2 regions of the Roseicyclus elongatus DSM 19469 genome follow, and region 2 is predicted to be linked to the other one. Evidence: riboswitches for the same ligand, from Rfam matches in the RefSeq annotation. Region 2 holds a riboswitch; the other holds the start of a gene.
What was found. A riboswitch is a leader RNA that binds a small molecule or an ion and turns the genes downstream of it on or off. The one in region 2 is predicted to bind cobalamin.

Region 1 (7,414 bases), 1.6 Mb from region 2:
TTCACCGCTGGCAGCACTGGCGCTGGATCATGGAAAACGTGCCCATCGGGGTGTTGGCCCGTCCGGGTCAGCGCATCTCGGCACGCACGGCCAAGGCGGCGCAGATCTATCGCGCGGCGAAACGGCCCGCCTCGGCAGCGCCTGTCCTGGCCTATGCCCGGACCCCCGCCTGGTGCTTTCTGAATCTGCCCATGGTCGATCTGTCCTCGACCGAGATCCGCGAACGTGGCGAGTGGTAGCGTCACGCCCGCGACCCGGCGCGACCCGGTCAGGAAGCCGCCACGGAAAATCCCTGCCAGCACCGCAATGCCCGCACCCGGCGTCATGCCAAAGCCCGGTTTCGCACCCAAAGTGACGCAAAGGAAACCGATGCGGATCAGCCCGAGCCGCCCCACAAGGCCGGGCCGCGCCGCAGCCATATGGACAGGAGGCCGGACAGGATGAGCCCGATAAAGACCGCAGCGACCCCGTTTGCGCTCGGGTCGGTCCGTCGCCTTGCCCGGATCGGGGCGATATCCCCCGTGACTGCCCGCCGGCGCAGCCAGACGCGCCAGTCCCGCGGCAGGCACGCCGCGCCAAGGGCGAATCGGCTGAACGCCAGCCAGTGGGGCACCACCCCGTCGCCGCCGATCCGCAGCTTTCCCGCCAAGCCCCCGGCATGGACCAGCGCCAAGGCCAGCGTCATCAAAGCCCGCGCGCGCGCCCTGTCTGACGGCATGGCCACCGCCCTTATCGCGTTGACAGGGCGTCGGAAACACACGCTCTTGCCAAGGCGGCGGCTGCGCCATGGCGGCGATCGCCGCAATGGGCAGGGCTTGAGACGAATCCGCCTGTCTGCTTAACCTCTCGGCAAGTTATGGATATTTGACCAAATGGTTTCGAGACGCGCATTCTTGAACGGGGCGGTTGCCGCGATGGGCAGCACCGTTGCGGGTGGTGCCTTTGCCGGCGCGCCCGACAGGTCCCTGCGTCCGCTGATCCGGCCGGACGGGATTTTCGAACGCTCCATCCCCGAGGCCGCCGATCTGATCGCGCGCGCCGAGCTCGGGGGGCGGGTCGGGTTCGCCGTGGCCGATGCCGCGACCGGCCGGATGCTGGAAGTGGCCCATCCCCTGTTCGGCCTGCCGCCGGCCTCGGTGGCCAAGGCGGTCACCACGGCCTATGCGCTCGACCGGCTGGGGCCGGGATACCGGTTTCGCACGCGGCTGGTGACCGATGGCACTCTGACCGATGGCCGTCTCGATGGCGATCTGTGGCTTGTGGGGTCGGGCGACCCTGTCTTCGATACCGACGCGTTGGCAGGGATGGCCGGCGCGCTGGCCGATGCCGGCGTGCGCGAGGTCACGGGGCAGTTGCGGCTGGCCACCGATGCGCTGCCTTTCATCTATCAGATCGATCCGGGCCAGTTGCCGCATGCCGGCTACAACCCGTCGATTTCGGCACTGAACCTCAACTTCAACCGTGTCCATTTCGAATGGACGCGCGAAAACGGCGATTACGCGGTCACGATGCAGGCGCGGTCGTCCAGCTATTCGCCCGGCGTGCAATCCTCGCAAATGACCGTCGAGGACCGCGATTTCCCCGTCTACACCTTCGAGGCCACCGATGCGCGCGACGTCTGGACCGTGGCGCGCGGCGCCCTGGGCAATGGCGGGGCGCGCTGGCTGCCGACGCGGCGGCCCGCCGTCTATGTGGCCGAGGTTTTCCAGACGCTGGCGCGCAGCTACGGCATCGTTCTGGATGGCCCGGCCTTCTCGGAAAGCGCCCCGATGGGGGCCGCTGTGCTAGCCGAACATGTCTCGGATCCGCTCGAGGATATTCTGCGCGGCATGATGCGCTGGTCCACCAACCTGACGGCCGAGGTCGTGGGCCTGCTGGCCACGCAGGCGGGGGGCGTGCGCCCGGCCAGTCTGGCCGAAAGCGGGGCCGAAATGGCGGCCTGGATGGAGGACCGTCTGGGCGCGCGTCACGCGCGCTTCGTCGATCATTCCGGCCTGGGCGTCGACAGCCGCCTGCGCCCGCAGGACATGACCAGCGCCCTTGTCACCGCAGGGCCGAACGGCCTGTTGCGCGACCTGATGAAGGACATCCCGATGCGGGACGATGCGGGGAATGCGATACCGGATCACCCCCTGTCGGTGGTGGCCAAGACCGGCACGCTGAACTTCGTGTCGTCGCTGGCGGGCTATGTGCGTCTGCCCACGGGGCGCGATCTGGCCTTTGCGATCTTCTGCGCCGATCTCGACCGCCGCGCCGCCCTGACCCAGGCCCAGATGGAGCGCCCGCCCGGCGGCCGCAGCTACAATGGCCGCGCCAAACGGTTGCAACAGGCGCTGATCGAGCGCTGGGGCGCCGTCTACGCCTGAACAGACCGGTGGGCGTCGGGGGCGGGCATCAGGCGGTCGGGCGCGCTTCGAGCAGCGCCAGCGGCCGCTGTGGCAGGGCCGCCGCCGATACCGGGCCACCATGCCCTGCCGCCCCGAACATCGCATCGGCCAGGGCGTCCAGCGGGGCCATGGCGCTGTCGGCCTCGACGCCGCAGAACAGGCGCACGCGCGCATGCGTCGCGATGAACCGCGCACTACAGGTATCGCTGCAGCCCTCAAGGCGGCCAAAGCCCGCGACCTCGAAATCGGGTTGCGTGAACGCACGGGCCTCGGCCACGCTGCGGGCCAGTTGCGCGACCAGGCACGCCGCCTCGGGGCAGGCCTTGCCGATCCGCGGGCACATGGTGGCTTGATAGGAATGGGTCTCGTCGGACCAGATCATCGCATGTCTCCTGTTCCGGGGCACCCCGCCCGGGCTTGGGTGAATGGACGATGGCAGGTCTCCTGACTTGCGGAGTTTTGCGCCCCCGGCCTTCCCGGACCTTTCGGCCCAGTGGCATTTCGGGGGGGGCACGCCGCCTACAGTTGCGGGGGCAGTCGCGGACTTGGGGCAGGGCCCCGCACCGCATTCCCTTTTCACCCCGCACGCGATGCGGGGCACCATCACCCATAGGGGTAGGCGCGCGGGCCTGTCGCGGTCAAGGCCGGACGACGCCTAGACCTGATGCACGTAGTCGCCCGGGGCGTCGCAGATCGGGGCATGGCCGTCGGCCCCCATGGCGGGGGGTGGCCCCTCGCCGCTGGATTGTTCGGCCAGCCAATCGGCCCAGGCGATCCACCAGCTGCCCGGAATCGGGTCGTGATCGGCCAGCCAAGTATCGGGGTCCATGTAGAAGGCACCGGGTTCGCGATGGCCCAGGCGGTAATGCTTGCGCGGGTGGCCGGGCTCGCTGACGATGCCGCCATTGTGGCCGCCCTTGACCAGGCAGAACCGGAAATCGCCATCGGTGAACAGCTTGGCCTTGTAGACAGACCGCCAAGGCGCGATGTGATCGTTCTCGGTGCCGACGACGAACATGGGGGCCTTGATGTCCTTGAGCGCGATCACCCGGCCGTCAACCGCGTAACGCCCCGCCGTCAAACGGTTTTCCAGGAACAGACCGCGCAGGTATTCGGCATGCATCCGGGCCGGCATCCGCGTGGTGTCGTTGTTCCACACGCCCAGATCGCTGGGCATGTCGGGCCGGCCCAGGAAATAGCGCTGCACCGCGCGCGAATAGATCAGGTCCTCGGCCCGCATCGTGGCGAAGGTGCGCGTCATCTGCGGCCGGTCCAGATAGCCCTGATCCCACATCAGATCCTCGATGAAGGCGACCTGCGACTCGTCGGTGAACAGCAGCAATTCGCCCGCTTCGGCGAAATCGGTCTGCGCCGCCATCAGCGTGACCGAGGCCAGCCGGTCGTCGCCATCGCGCGCCATGGTCGCCGCCGCGATCGACAAGAGCGTCCCGCCCAGGCAGTAGCCATTGGCATGCACCTTTTGCCCCGGCACGATGGCGCTGATCGCGTCCAGCGCGGCCATCACGCCCATCCGGCGGTAATCGTCGAGGCCCAGATCGGCCATCTCGGCGCCGGGGTTGCGCCAGGACAGCATGAAGACGGTAAAGCCCTGTTCGACCAGGTAGCGCACCATCGAGTTATGGGGCGACAGGTCGAGGATATAGTATTTCATGATCCAGGCCGGCACGATCAGCACCGGCTCGGATTTCACCGTTTCGGTCTCGGGCGCGTACTGGATCAATTCGCAGATCTCGTTGCGCATCACGACCTTGCCCGGTGTTGCGGCCAGATCCTCGCCCACGCGGTATCCTTCGGGCTGGCTCTGATGCTCTTGCGTCAGGATATGCATCAGGTCTTCGAAATAGTGTTCCGCGCCGTCGGCGATGTTCCTGCCGTCCTGCCGGATCGTTTCTTCGATGATCTGCGGGTTCATCCACGGAAAGTTCGCCGGCGAAAACAGGTCGAGCGTCTGGCGCGCGATGAAACGGGCGCGATCGGCATTGTCGGGGCGCAGGCCGCGGATTCGTCCGGTGGCCATGTCCCACCAATCCTGCGTGGCCAGAAAGCTTTGTTGCCACAGCGCATAGGGCAGTTTCTGCCATGACGGATGCGTGAACCGGTGATCATAGGCCTTCGGCGCGAACGGGGCGGGGGGGTGCCCTTCCTCGGTCAGGGCGCGCAGCGTGTAGGCCCCCAGCTTTACCGCGTTTTCGGCGGCGTGTTCGGCCAAGGCCATCTGCCGCCCCGGCGCGCGGCTGAGATGCACCGCCCAATCGGTCCAGGATTCCAGCAAGGCAAAGGGCGACACGCCCCCGGTCATCCGCGCCAATGCGGCGCGCGTGGCCCGGTCCAGCGTATCGTAGCTGTGGCTGGCCGGGCGCGGGGGCGCCGCGGGCAGGCGGGGCTGCGGGCGTGGGGCGGGCAGGGCGGCCTTGGTCGGAAGGGGGGTCGGTGCAGGGTCTGACATGACATGGGTCCGGGGCTGGGGCGGATGCGCTCAGGGTGTGCCGCCATCGTCGGACACGCCTTGACCCACGTCAATCGCTGCGGTGCAGCATTCTGCCGCGTGTGACCTACAGCGTCATGTGCCGCGCCCGCGCGCCGCGTTCGATGGCGGCCGCCGCCAGCCGATCGATATCGAGCGCATAGCGCAATTCCATCAGGAACCGCAGTTCGATCTGATCCAGCCGGCCGTCGGCCGCGGCCACGTCACAGGCCAGCGCATAGGCCGTTTCATACAGCCGGTCGGGCAGGGCCTGTTCCACCAGTCCGAAAAGCGCGTCCAGCCCGTCCTCTTCCTCGAACAGGTCGAAAACCAGGGTCGCCATCGTTTTCAGATGATCCGCGTCATAATCGGCAAAGACCGGCAGGTTGTTCACAAGCCCGTGGATCTTGACCAGTTCCGAGGTCTGGATCGCCTCGTCCGAGACCGAAACGGCCACCATGATGGCCACCAGGGCATCCTCGGGGGATAGGGTTGTGCGGTCTGGCATTGCGACGCTCCTTGAATTCGCCTTGCGCTGTATTTATTGACCCGGCCTTGGCCCCGCAATAGGTGCGGGGACGCAGGGGAATGGATGCCCCGCGCGAGTTTCAGGGTGAAAGACGATGACCGATCTGCGTGACGCCGCGATGACCTCCAAGGCCTGGCCCTTCGAAGAGGCGCGCGCGGTGCTGAAACGCTATGAAAAACAGCCGCCCGAAAAGGGCTACGTGCTGTTCGAAACCGGCTACGGCCCCTCGGGTCTGCCGCATATCGGCACCTTCGGCGAGGTTCTGCGCACCACGATGATCCGCCGCGCGTTTCAGGTGATCTCGGACATCCCCACGCGGCTGATCTGTTTTTCCGACGATCTGGACGGCATGCGCAAGGTGCCCGGCAACGTCCCCAACCAGGACATGCTGCGCGAGCACCTGCAAAAGCCGCTGACCAGTGTGCCCGACCCGTTCGGCACCCATGACAGTTTCGGCGACCACAACAACGCCATGCTGCGCCGTTTCCTCGACACCTTCGGGTTCGAGTACGAGTTCTATTCCGCGACCGAGTTCTACCGCTCGGGCCAGTTCGACACGGTGCTGAAACGCGCCGCCGAACGCTATGACGACATCATGAAGGTGATGCTGAAATCGCTGCGCGAGGAACGCCGCCAGACCTACTCGATCTTTCTGCCGATCCACCCCGAAACCGGCCGCGTCCTCTACGTCCCGATGAAAGAGGTGAACGCGACCGACCACACCGTCACCTTCGATGACGAGGACGGGCGCGAATGGACCCTGCCGGTCACGGGCGGCAACGTGAAACTGCAATGGAAGCCCGATTTCGGCGCCCGTTGGGCCGCGCTCGGCGTCGATTTCGAGATGTATGGAAAGGATCATTCGACCAACACGCCGATCTACGATGCGATCTGCGAGATCCTCGGCCATCCCGCGCCCGAGCATTTCACCTACGAACTGTTCCTCGACGAGACAGGACAAAAGATCTCCAAATCTTCCGGCAACGGAATCTCGATCGACGAATGGTTGACCTATGCCTCGACCGAATCCTTGAGCTATTTCATGTTCCTGAAGCCGAAAACGGCCAAGCGGCTCTATTTCGACGTGATCCCCAAGGCGGTGGACGAATACCACCAGCAATTGCGCGCCTATGCCAAGCAGGACACCGCGCAGCGTCTGGCCAACCCCGTCTATCACATCCACGGCCACAACGTGCCCGAGTCGACCATGGTCGTGCCCTTCGCGATGCTTCTGAACCTCGTGTCCGTCTCCGGGGCCGAGGAAAAGGACAAGCTCTGGGGCTTCATCCGCCGCTACGCGCCCGATGCCTCGCCCGAACATAACCCCGATCTTGACCAGGCTGCGGGCTTTGCCATTCGCTACTACAATGATTTCGTCAAACCGACGCGCTCCTTCCGCCTGCCGACCGATCAGGAATGTGCGGCGATGGAGGAACTTTCGGCCTGCCTCGGCGATGCGGACCGCGCACTGGATGTCATCGCCCGCAAGAACGCGCAGGAAGGCAAGGACGTGGCGCTGCCCGCCGTCGACTGGCACGATGATGAATTCCTGCAATCCATCGTTTTCGCCATCGGAAAGACGCATGGGTTCGACCCGCTGCGCAGCTGGTTCTCGGCGCTTTACGAGGTGCTTCTGGGCGCGTCGCAGGGTCCGCGCTTTGGCGGCTTCATCGCGCTTTACGGCATCGACGAGACCAAGGACCTGATCGCCGACGGCCTGGCGGGCAAGCTGGCCGCTTGAACCATGGCGGCGGAGGGCACATATCCGCCGCTCTTCACGCTCAAGCCCGTCGACGACGATATCTGGATCGTCGACGGCCCCGAGATCGACTTCTACCGGATGGACTTCCCCACGCGGATGACCGTCGTGCGGCTGTCCTCCGGCGATCTCTGGCTGCATTCGCCCATCGCCTTCGATGCCGATCTTCTAGCAAAACTGCAGGCGCTCGGTGCCATCCGGCACCTGATCGCCCCGAACTGGATTCACTACGCCCATATCCAGGATTGGGCCGA
Region 2 (7,414 bases):
TGGCCGAGTGCCTGTCAGCGGCGTGATCCAAACGGCCGGCGCCCAGGGGCGTCGGCCGCACAGGATACCAAGTCCGCCTCGGGCCGCAGACCGGCGGCCGGGCGGACCAGGACACCACTTTGAACGATGTGGACGGGTCTGGCCGCGAAAGACGATCGCTCGCCACACGTTTGTTCCATCTTGGCCGGGGCGCAGCGCCATGGCGCGATCGGCCCCGTGTCACGACGAAAGAGGGTCGACTTGGGCGGAAACCTTGGAACAACCCGACTGCGCAGGCGGCGTCGGCGGCAGGATCCGATGCGCGACTACGACCGCCTGCCCCTGTCCTGCGCGCATGGGTCGCCGGCGCGGCCCTGCCATGGCGTCCGCGATCGGTGCGGCGCGCCTTTGAGCGCGCCCTTGCGCGCACCGGCGACCCGCAAGCGGCCCTGGCCGAGTTGGACCGCCTTCAGCACATCCAGTTGTCGCGCGAACGCCCCGACGACATGGCGTGATCGCCGGCAATGACAGTGGCGCAGTCCCGCCTCAACGCGGCCGCCGCGCCAAATTTTTGTGAGTCCACCTCATAAACATCGCGAAAATCATTCAGTTCAATTCATGTCGACCCATCGCTATGGTGCCGCAAAACCGAGCTGACCGGACCATCACCGATGTTGAACTTCTCCTTGCCCGAAAGCCCCGCCCATGCCGCGTTGCGCGCCCTGGCGGCCGAGCGCATCCTGATCCTCGACGGGGCGATGGGCACCATGATCCAGACCCTGAACATGACCGAGGAGGATTTCACCGCGAACGGCCATATCCACGGCCCCGGCTGTCGCCATCACTATCACCCCGACCATCCGCAGATGGGCAACAACGACCTGCTCGTGCTGACCCAGCCGCAAGCGGTCGAGGACATCCAGGTCGAATTCGCTTTGGCCGGGGCGGATATTCTCGAGACGAACACGTTTTCGGCCACCACGATCGCCCAGGCCGATTACGGGCTGGAAGGGGCGGTGCATGACCTCAACCTGGCCGGCGCGCAGGTGGCGCGGCGGGCCGCCGAACGGGCGATGGCCGCCGATGGCCGCCCGCGCTTCGTCGCAGGTGCGGTCGGGCCGACGAACCGCACCGCCTCGATCAGCCCCGATGTGAACGACCCCGGCTATCGCGCCGTGACCTTCAATGACCTGCGTCTGGCCTATGGCCAGCAGATCGACGGGTTGATCGAGGGCGGCGCCGACCTGATCCTGATCGAGACGATCTTTGACACGCTCAACGCCAAGGCCGCGATCTTTGCCGCCTATGAAAGTTTTGCCAAGGCCGGCCGCCGCCTGCCGATCATGATCTCGGGGACGATCACCGACGCCTCGGGCCGCACCCTGTCGGGCCAGACGCCCACGGCCTTCTGGCATTCGGTGGCCCATGCGCGCCCGTTCACGGTCGGCCTGAACTGCGCGCTGGGGGCCGCCGCGATGCGCCCCCACATGGCCGAGATCGCGGGCGTCGCGACCTCGCTGACCTGCGCCTATCCCAATGCCGGGCTGCCCAACGCCTTTGGCGCCTATGACGAAACGCCCGACGAAACCGCGGCACAGGTCGCCGATTTCGCACGGGACGGGATCGTCAATGTCGTCGGCGGCTGCTGTGGCACGACCCCGGACCACATCCGGGCCATCGCCGATGCGGTGGCCGAATTTGCCCCCCGCAAGGTGACCGCATGACCCGCTATCTTCGGCTGTCGGGCCTCGAGCCCTTTGTCCTGACGCCTGACATTCCCTTCGTGAACGTGGGCGAGCGCACGAACGTGACCGGCTCGGCCCGCTTTCGCAAACTGATCGTCAACCGCGACTATGCCGCCGCGCTGAACGTCGCGCGCGACCAGGTCGAGAACGGCGCGCAGATCATCGATGTGAACATGGACGAGGGGCTGATCGATTCGACCGCCGCGATGGTCGAGTATCTCAATCTCATCGCCTCCGAGCCCGATATCGCCCGCGTGCCGATCATGATCGACAGCTCCAAATGGGAGGTGATCGAGGCCGGCCTGCAATGCGTTCAGGGCAAGCCGGTCGTGAACTCGATCAGCCTGAAGGAGGGCGAAGAGGCGTTTCGTCATCACGCCGGGCTGTGCATGGGCTATGGCGCGGCGGTGGTGGTGATGGCCTTTGACGAGCAGGGCCAGGCCGACACGTATGAGCGCAAGATCGAGATCTGCGCCCGCGCCTATCGCATCCTGGTGGACGAGATGGGCTTTCCGTCCGAGGACATCATCTTCGACCCGAATGTCTTTGCCGTCGCCACCGGCATCGAGGAGCATGACAATTACGGCGTCGATTTCACGAGGCGACCCGTTGGATCCGGCAGAACCTGCCGCATGCCCACGTGTCTGGTGGCGTGTCGAATTTGTCCTTCAGCTTTCGCGGCAACGAGCCGGTGCGCGAGGCGATGCATGCCGTCTTCCTTTACCACGCCATCAAGGCGGGCATGGACATGGGCATCGTCAATGCCGGGCAGCTGGCCGTCTATGACCAGATCGACCCCGAGCTGCGCGAGGCCTGCGAGGATGTTGTCCTCAATCGCCAGCCCAAGGCGGGCGGCACCGCGACCGAGCGCTTGCTGGACATCGCCGAGCGTTTTCGCGGCGGCAAGCGTGAGGAGAAGGTGCGCGACCTCGCCTGGCGCGACTGGCCGGTGGAAAAGCGGCTGGAACATGCGCTGGTCAACGGCATCACCGAGTTCATCGAGGAAGACACCGAGGCCGCCCGCGCCGCTGCCGAGCGTCCGCTGCATGTCATCGAAGGGCCCTTGATGGCCGGCATGAACGTGGTGGGCGACCTGTTCGGCGCGGGCAAGATGTTCTTGCCACAGGTGGTGAAATCGGCCCGCGTGATGAAACAGGCCGTCGCGGTCCTGCTGCCATACATGGAAGAGGAAAAGCGCCTGTCGGGCGGCGACGGGCGGCAATCGGCGGGCAAGGTGCTGATGGCCACCGTCAAGGGCGATGTCCACGACATCGGCAAGAACATCGTCGGTGTCGTTCTGGCCTGCAACAACTACGAGATCGTGGACCTTGGCGTGATGGTGCCGCCGCAGAAGATCCTGCAGGTCGCCCGAGAGGAGAACGTGGATATCATCGGCCTGTCGGGCCTGATCACGCCATCGCTGGATGAAATGGTGCATCTTGCCTCCGAGATGGAGCGCGAAGGCTTCGACATTCCGCTGTTGATCGGGGGCGCGACCACGTCCAAGGTGCATACCGCCGTCAAGATCGCGCCGCGTTATGCGCGCGGTCAGGCCGTCTATGTCACGGATGCCAGCCGCGCCGTGGGCGTGGTGGGCGCGCTGCTCAGCCCGACGCAGAAAGACGCCTATGTCGCCGGCATCCGGTCCGACTATGCCGACGTCGCCGAAAAGCACGAACGCGGTGAACGCGCCAAGCAACGTGTCCCGCTGGCCGCCGCGCGGGCCAATGCCCTCAGGCTGGACTGGGACGCCTACACCCCGCCCGCCCCGACCTTTACCGGCACGCGGGGTATCGAGGATTGGGATCTGGCCGAGATCGCCCGCTACATCGACTGGACGCCCTTTTTCCACACATGGGAAATGCGGGGCGTCTATCCAAAGATCCTCGAGGACGAAAAACAGGGCGAGGCGGCGCGCGCCCTCTTTGCCGACGCGCAGGACATGCTGAAACGCATCATCGACGAACGCTGGTTCACGCCGCGCGCCGTTCTGGGCTTTTGGCCCGCGAACGCGGTCGGCGACGATATCCGGCTGTTCACCGGGGCGGATCGGGCCGAGACGCTGGCCACATTTCATACGCTGCGCCAGCAAACCGCCAAACGCGGCGACCGCCGCAACCTCGCCCTGTCGGATTTCATGGCGCCCGAGGGCAAGGGGGCCGATCATGTCGGCGGCTTCGTCGTGACCGCGGGCCCCGAAGAGATCGAGATCGCCGAGCGGCTGGACAAGGCCAACGACAATTTCGGCGCGATCCTCGTCAAGGCGCTGGCCGACCGGATCGCCGAGGCGATGGCCGAGATGTTGCACCAACGCGTGCGGCGGGAGTTCTGGGGCTATGCGACGGACGAGGCGTTCGCGCCGCAGGATCTGATCGGCGAGCCCTATGCCGGGATCCGCCCTGCCCCGGGCTATCCGGCGCAACCCGACCACACCGAAAAGCAGACGCTGTTCCGGCTCCTTGATGCCGAGGCAACGACGGGCGTGCGCCTGACCGAAAGCATGGCGATGTGGCCCGGCTCGTCGGTCTCCGGCCTCTATATCGGCCACCCCGACAGCTACTATTTCGGCGTCGGCAAGGTCGAACGCGACCAGGTGGAAGATTACGCGCAGCGCAAGGGCATGGACGTGGACGAGGCCGAGCGCTGGCTTGCGCCCATTCTGAATTACACGCCCGGATCCTCGCCAGACCGCGCCGCGGCGTGACCGGGCGGGCTGCGCGTGGGGTGATCGCAGCGCCCGACGCCTCTCGCCGCGCTTGCGCGCAGGCGGGCGGGGCGTGGGCAGATCAATTTTCTGAATCCAGCGCAACCCCTCACCATGTCGAGACAAAATGCCAGCCGGTGCGTAAGTTTCCGTTTGCACTCGCCGCCCGATCCACACTGCCCGCGATGGTGCGCAGGCGTCCTTTCAGGGGCGTCTGGCTGAAAAGGGAACACGGTGCGCCCGATGGTCCGACCGACCGGGCAAATCCGTGGCTGCCCCCGCAACTGTGAGCGGCGAGCGAGACCGGAGAACGCCACTGGGCCCAAGGCCCGGGAAGGACCGGTCGAGCAACAACCCGCAAGCCAGGAGACCTGCCATCTGACATGTTGGACCGGGCGGGGTGCACCGGGGGGACTGGGGACGCCACCGCCGGACCAGGCGGTTTCGTCCGTTGGCCTGCCGCCCCGCCGATGATGAGAGGCGGCAAAAATGCGACACGTGACAATCCCCTTTCCCGATGGGCAGCGGATTTTTCGCCTTGCCTATTCCAGCCGCGCGGCCGCCGGGTTGCAACGCCGCGAGGTCGTCACCCTGGCCGCCCAGTCGGAAACGAAGAACCGTCGCAACGGGGTCTCGGGCGTGCTCATTTCCAGCAAAGACACGTTCCTGCAATGGCTCGAGGGGCCGGCCGACGATGTCTGCGCCCTTATGGCGCGCATCACGGCCGATCCGCGGCACCGGGACATCTCGGTCCTGAGTGCCGGTTGGATGCCGACGCGGCGTTTTCCCGGCTGGCCGATGCGTCTTGCCGAACCTCCGGTGCAGGATGACAGCCTGCCAGGGGCGGTCCTCGGGCCCCGTGGTGGGGCGTTGGATGTCGACCAGGCGATGATCGCCTTCGAGCATGCGGCCCATGGCCATCGGCGGCGGATGCGACGGGACTTGAACGGCGGGGGCACACCGGTCAGCCTGGCCGAGCAGTTGGTGCGTTGCGGGTCCGACAGCCTGCCCAACCTGCCGCCGCCGGCCAGAAAGGATCTGCGCACGCGGGCGCAACTTGTCGACGAGGTCTGCGCCGCCTTCGCGAAGGGCTGGCAGGACGAGGTCTGGTCCACGGCCGAGATCGCGGTCGGGTTGGGGCATCTGAACTGCCTTTGGCAGCGCCTCGGGCGCAGTCCTTTGCCGTTGCGCGATCAGGGGTCGGTTGCCATCGTCGTGCCGCCGGGCAACTTCGAAATCCTCGGCGCGGTGGTCAAGGCCGATCTGCTGCGCGCTGCGGGCATGTCCGTTCAACTCGTGCTGGAAGGCGATATCGAGGCGACACTGGCCACCCTGTCGCGCACAGATCCGGCGTCGATCGTCATTGCGGGCCCACGAGTCGGTCTGGCGAGCGACGCGGACCGGACGGCCGAGTTGGCCCACCGGATCAAGGCCCGTATCCCGGATCGTCCGGTCCATGTCGGTGGCCGCGCCGGTGGCGCGCTGTGCGACTGGCCCGCGCGGCTGGGGTTTCGGCGCGATGCGACGGGACCGCTTCCGGCAAGTGATGTCGAATGGCTGGCGCTCTCGGTCATGGCGTGGATGGCGCGCGATGGGCGGTCATTGGCCTGACAGCGGCGCGGCCCGCTTTCTCGGGCCTCGCGCGATCGTTCGGCGGGCCTTGGCGCGCAGCCGGCGGCGTCACCCCGCGCCCTTGCGGATCAGATAGGTGTCCATGATCCAGCCATGGCGCGCGCGCGCCGCGGCGCGGGTGGCGACGATGCGCGGCCCGGCCTCGGCCAGCGGCCCGGCCTCGAGCACCTGCTCGGGCATGCCCAGAAACCCACCCCACCAGATATGCAGCCCCTCGGGCGGCAGGCGCTGGAAACTGCAGTCCCCGTCCAGCATCACGGCGACGGTTTCGGCCCCCTCGGGCCAGCCATGATCGCGCAGGCGGCGGCCGGTGGTGACGGTCACCGCCCCGTTCACAGTGTTGAACGGGACGGCATGCGCTGCTGTCAGAGCCTGCAAGGCGGTGATCCCCGGGACGACGCGCAAGCGCGGCCTCGGCACCAGGCGATCCGCGATCCGCAGGGTCGAGTCGTACAGCCCCGGATCCCCCCAGACCAGCAGCGCAACAGGCCCCCGCGGCTGCGCTGCCGCCATGGTCGCGGCCCAGATCGCGGCGATCTCGTCATGCCAGCGCGCCACCCGCTCGGCATAGGGCAGGCTGTCATCGCGCAGGGGCATGTCGAACTCGGCCACCGGGGCGGTGCTGCCGCAGGCCGCAAGGATCTGATGGCGCAATTCGGCAAGGTCGGACTTTTCCGCCCCCTTGCGCGGCACCATCACCAACGCCGCGTCACGCAGCGCGGCCCGCCCTTCGAGGGTCAGGTGATCGGGGTTCCCGGTGCCGATGCCGACCAGCCATAGCTCAGTCATCGTGAAAGCTCTCGGCCAAGGGGCCATAGAAGATGAGGGCGGGCTTGTCGCCGGTGCCCTTGGCCAGTTGATCGGCCAGGGCCGCAAGGGTGCTGCGCGCATAGCGGGCCGCGGGCGATCCGACCGCCTCGGCCAGCATGGCCGGGGTGTCGGCGGCCAGGCCGCGCGCCATCACTGCCTGCGCAAGCAGGGGAAAGGTGCGCTTGCCCATGAAGACGACGGTGCAGGCCGTGGCATCGGCCAGCGCGTCGAGGTCCAGATCGGCGGGCAGTTGGCCCGAGGCGTCATGCCCGGTCACGAATTGCACCCGCCGCGCGCTCAGCCGCCTCGTCAGCGGGATGCCCGCCGCCGCCGCCGCCGCAAAGGGCGAGGCGACGCCGGGTATGATCTCGAAGGCGATCCCCGCCTCGCGCAAGGCCACCAGTTCCTCTTCCAACCGTCCGAACAGCCCGCTGTCGCCGGATTTCAGGCGCACGACCCGCCCCCCGGCGCGCGCGTAATCCACCAGCAGGCGGCTGACATGGTGCTGCTTGGGCGAGGGGCGGCCCGCGCGTTTCCCGACCCC

Region 1: linked by a shared signal. The riboswitch ahead of ROSELON_RS02280 (hypothetical protein) and the one ahead of ROSELON_RS17510 (BLUF domain-containing protein) in region 2 are both predicted to bind cobalamin.

What each region holds. Positions count from the first base shown of each region.
Region 1 covers NZ_CP004372.1:452,760-460,173, reverse strand. The annotation lists gene ROSELON_RS02295 (nicotinate-nucleotide adenylyltransferase) at 1-239, shown strand, start outside; gene ROSELON_RS02290 (hypothetical protein) at 377-718, opposite strand; gene dacB (D-alanyl-D-alanine carboxypeptidase/D-alanyl-D-alanine endopeptidase) at 915-2,366, shown strand; gene ROSELON_RS02280 (hypothetical protein) at 2,395-2,769, opposite strand; cobalamin riboswitch at 2,805-3,007, opposite strand; gene ROSELON_RS02275 (PHA/PHB synthase family protein) at 3,043-4,854, opposite strand; gene ROSELON_RS02270 (tellurite resistance TerB family protein) at 4,961-5,380, opposite strand; gene ROSELON_RS02265 (lysine--tRNA ligase) at 5,496-7,142, shown strand; gene ROSELON_RS02260 (DUF4336 domain-containing protein) at 7,146-7,414, shown strand, end outside.
Region 2 covers NZ_CP004372.1:2,089,774-2,097,187, reverse strand. The annotation lists gene ROSELON_RS10200 (zinc ABC transporter substrate-binding protein) at 1-26, shown strand, start outside; partial or broken gene ROSELON_RS19200 (DUF6525 family protein) at 127-494, shown strand; gene ROSELON_RS10195 (homocysteine S-methyltransferase family protein) at 651-1,703, shown strand; partial or broken gene metH (methionine synthase) at 1,700-4,428, shown strand; cobalamin riboswitch at 4,598-4,821, shown strand; gene ROSELON_RS17510 (BLUF domain-containing protein) at 4,918-6,039, shown strand; gene cobF (precorrin-6A synthase (deacetylating)) at 6,109-6,849, opposite strand; gene cobA (uroporphyrinogen-III C-methyltransferase) at 6,842-7,414, opposite strand, start outside.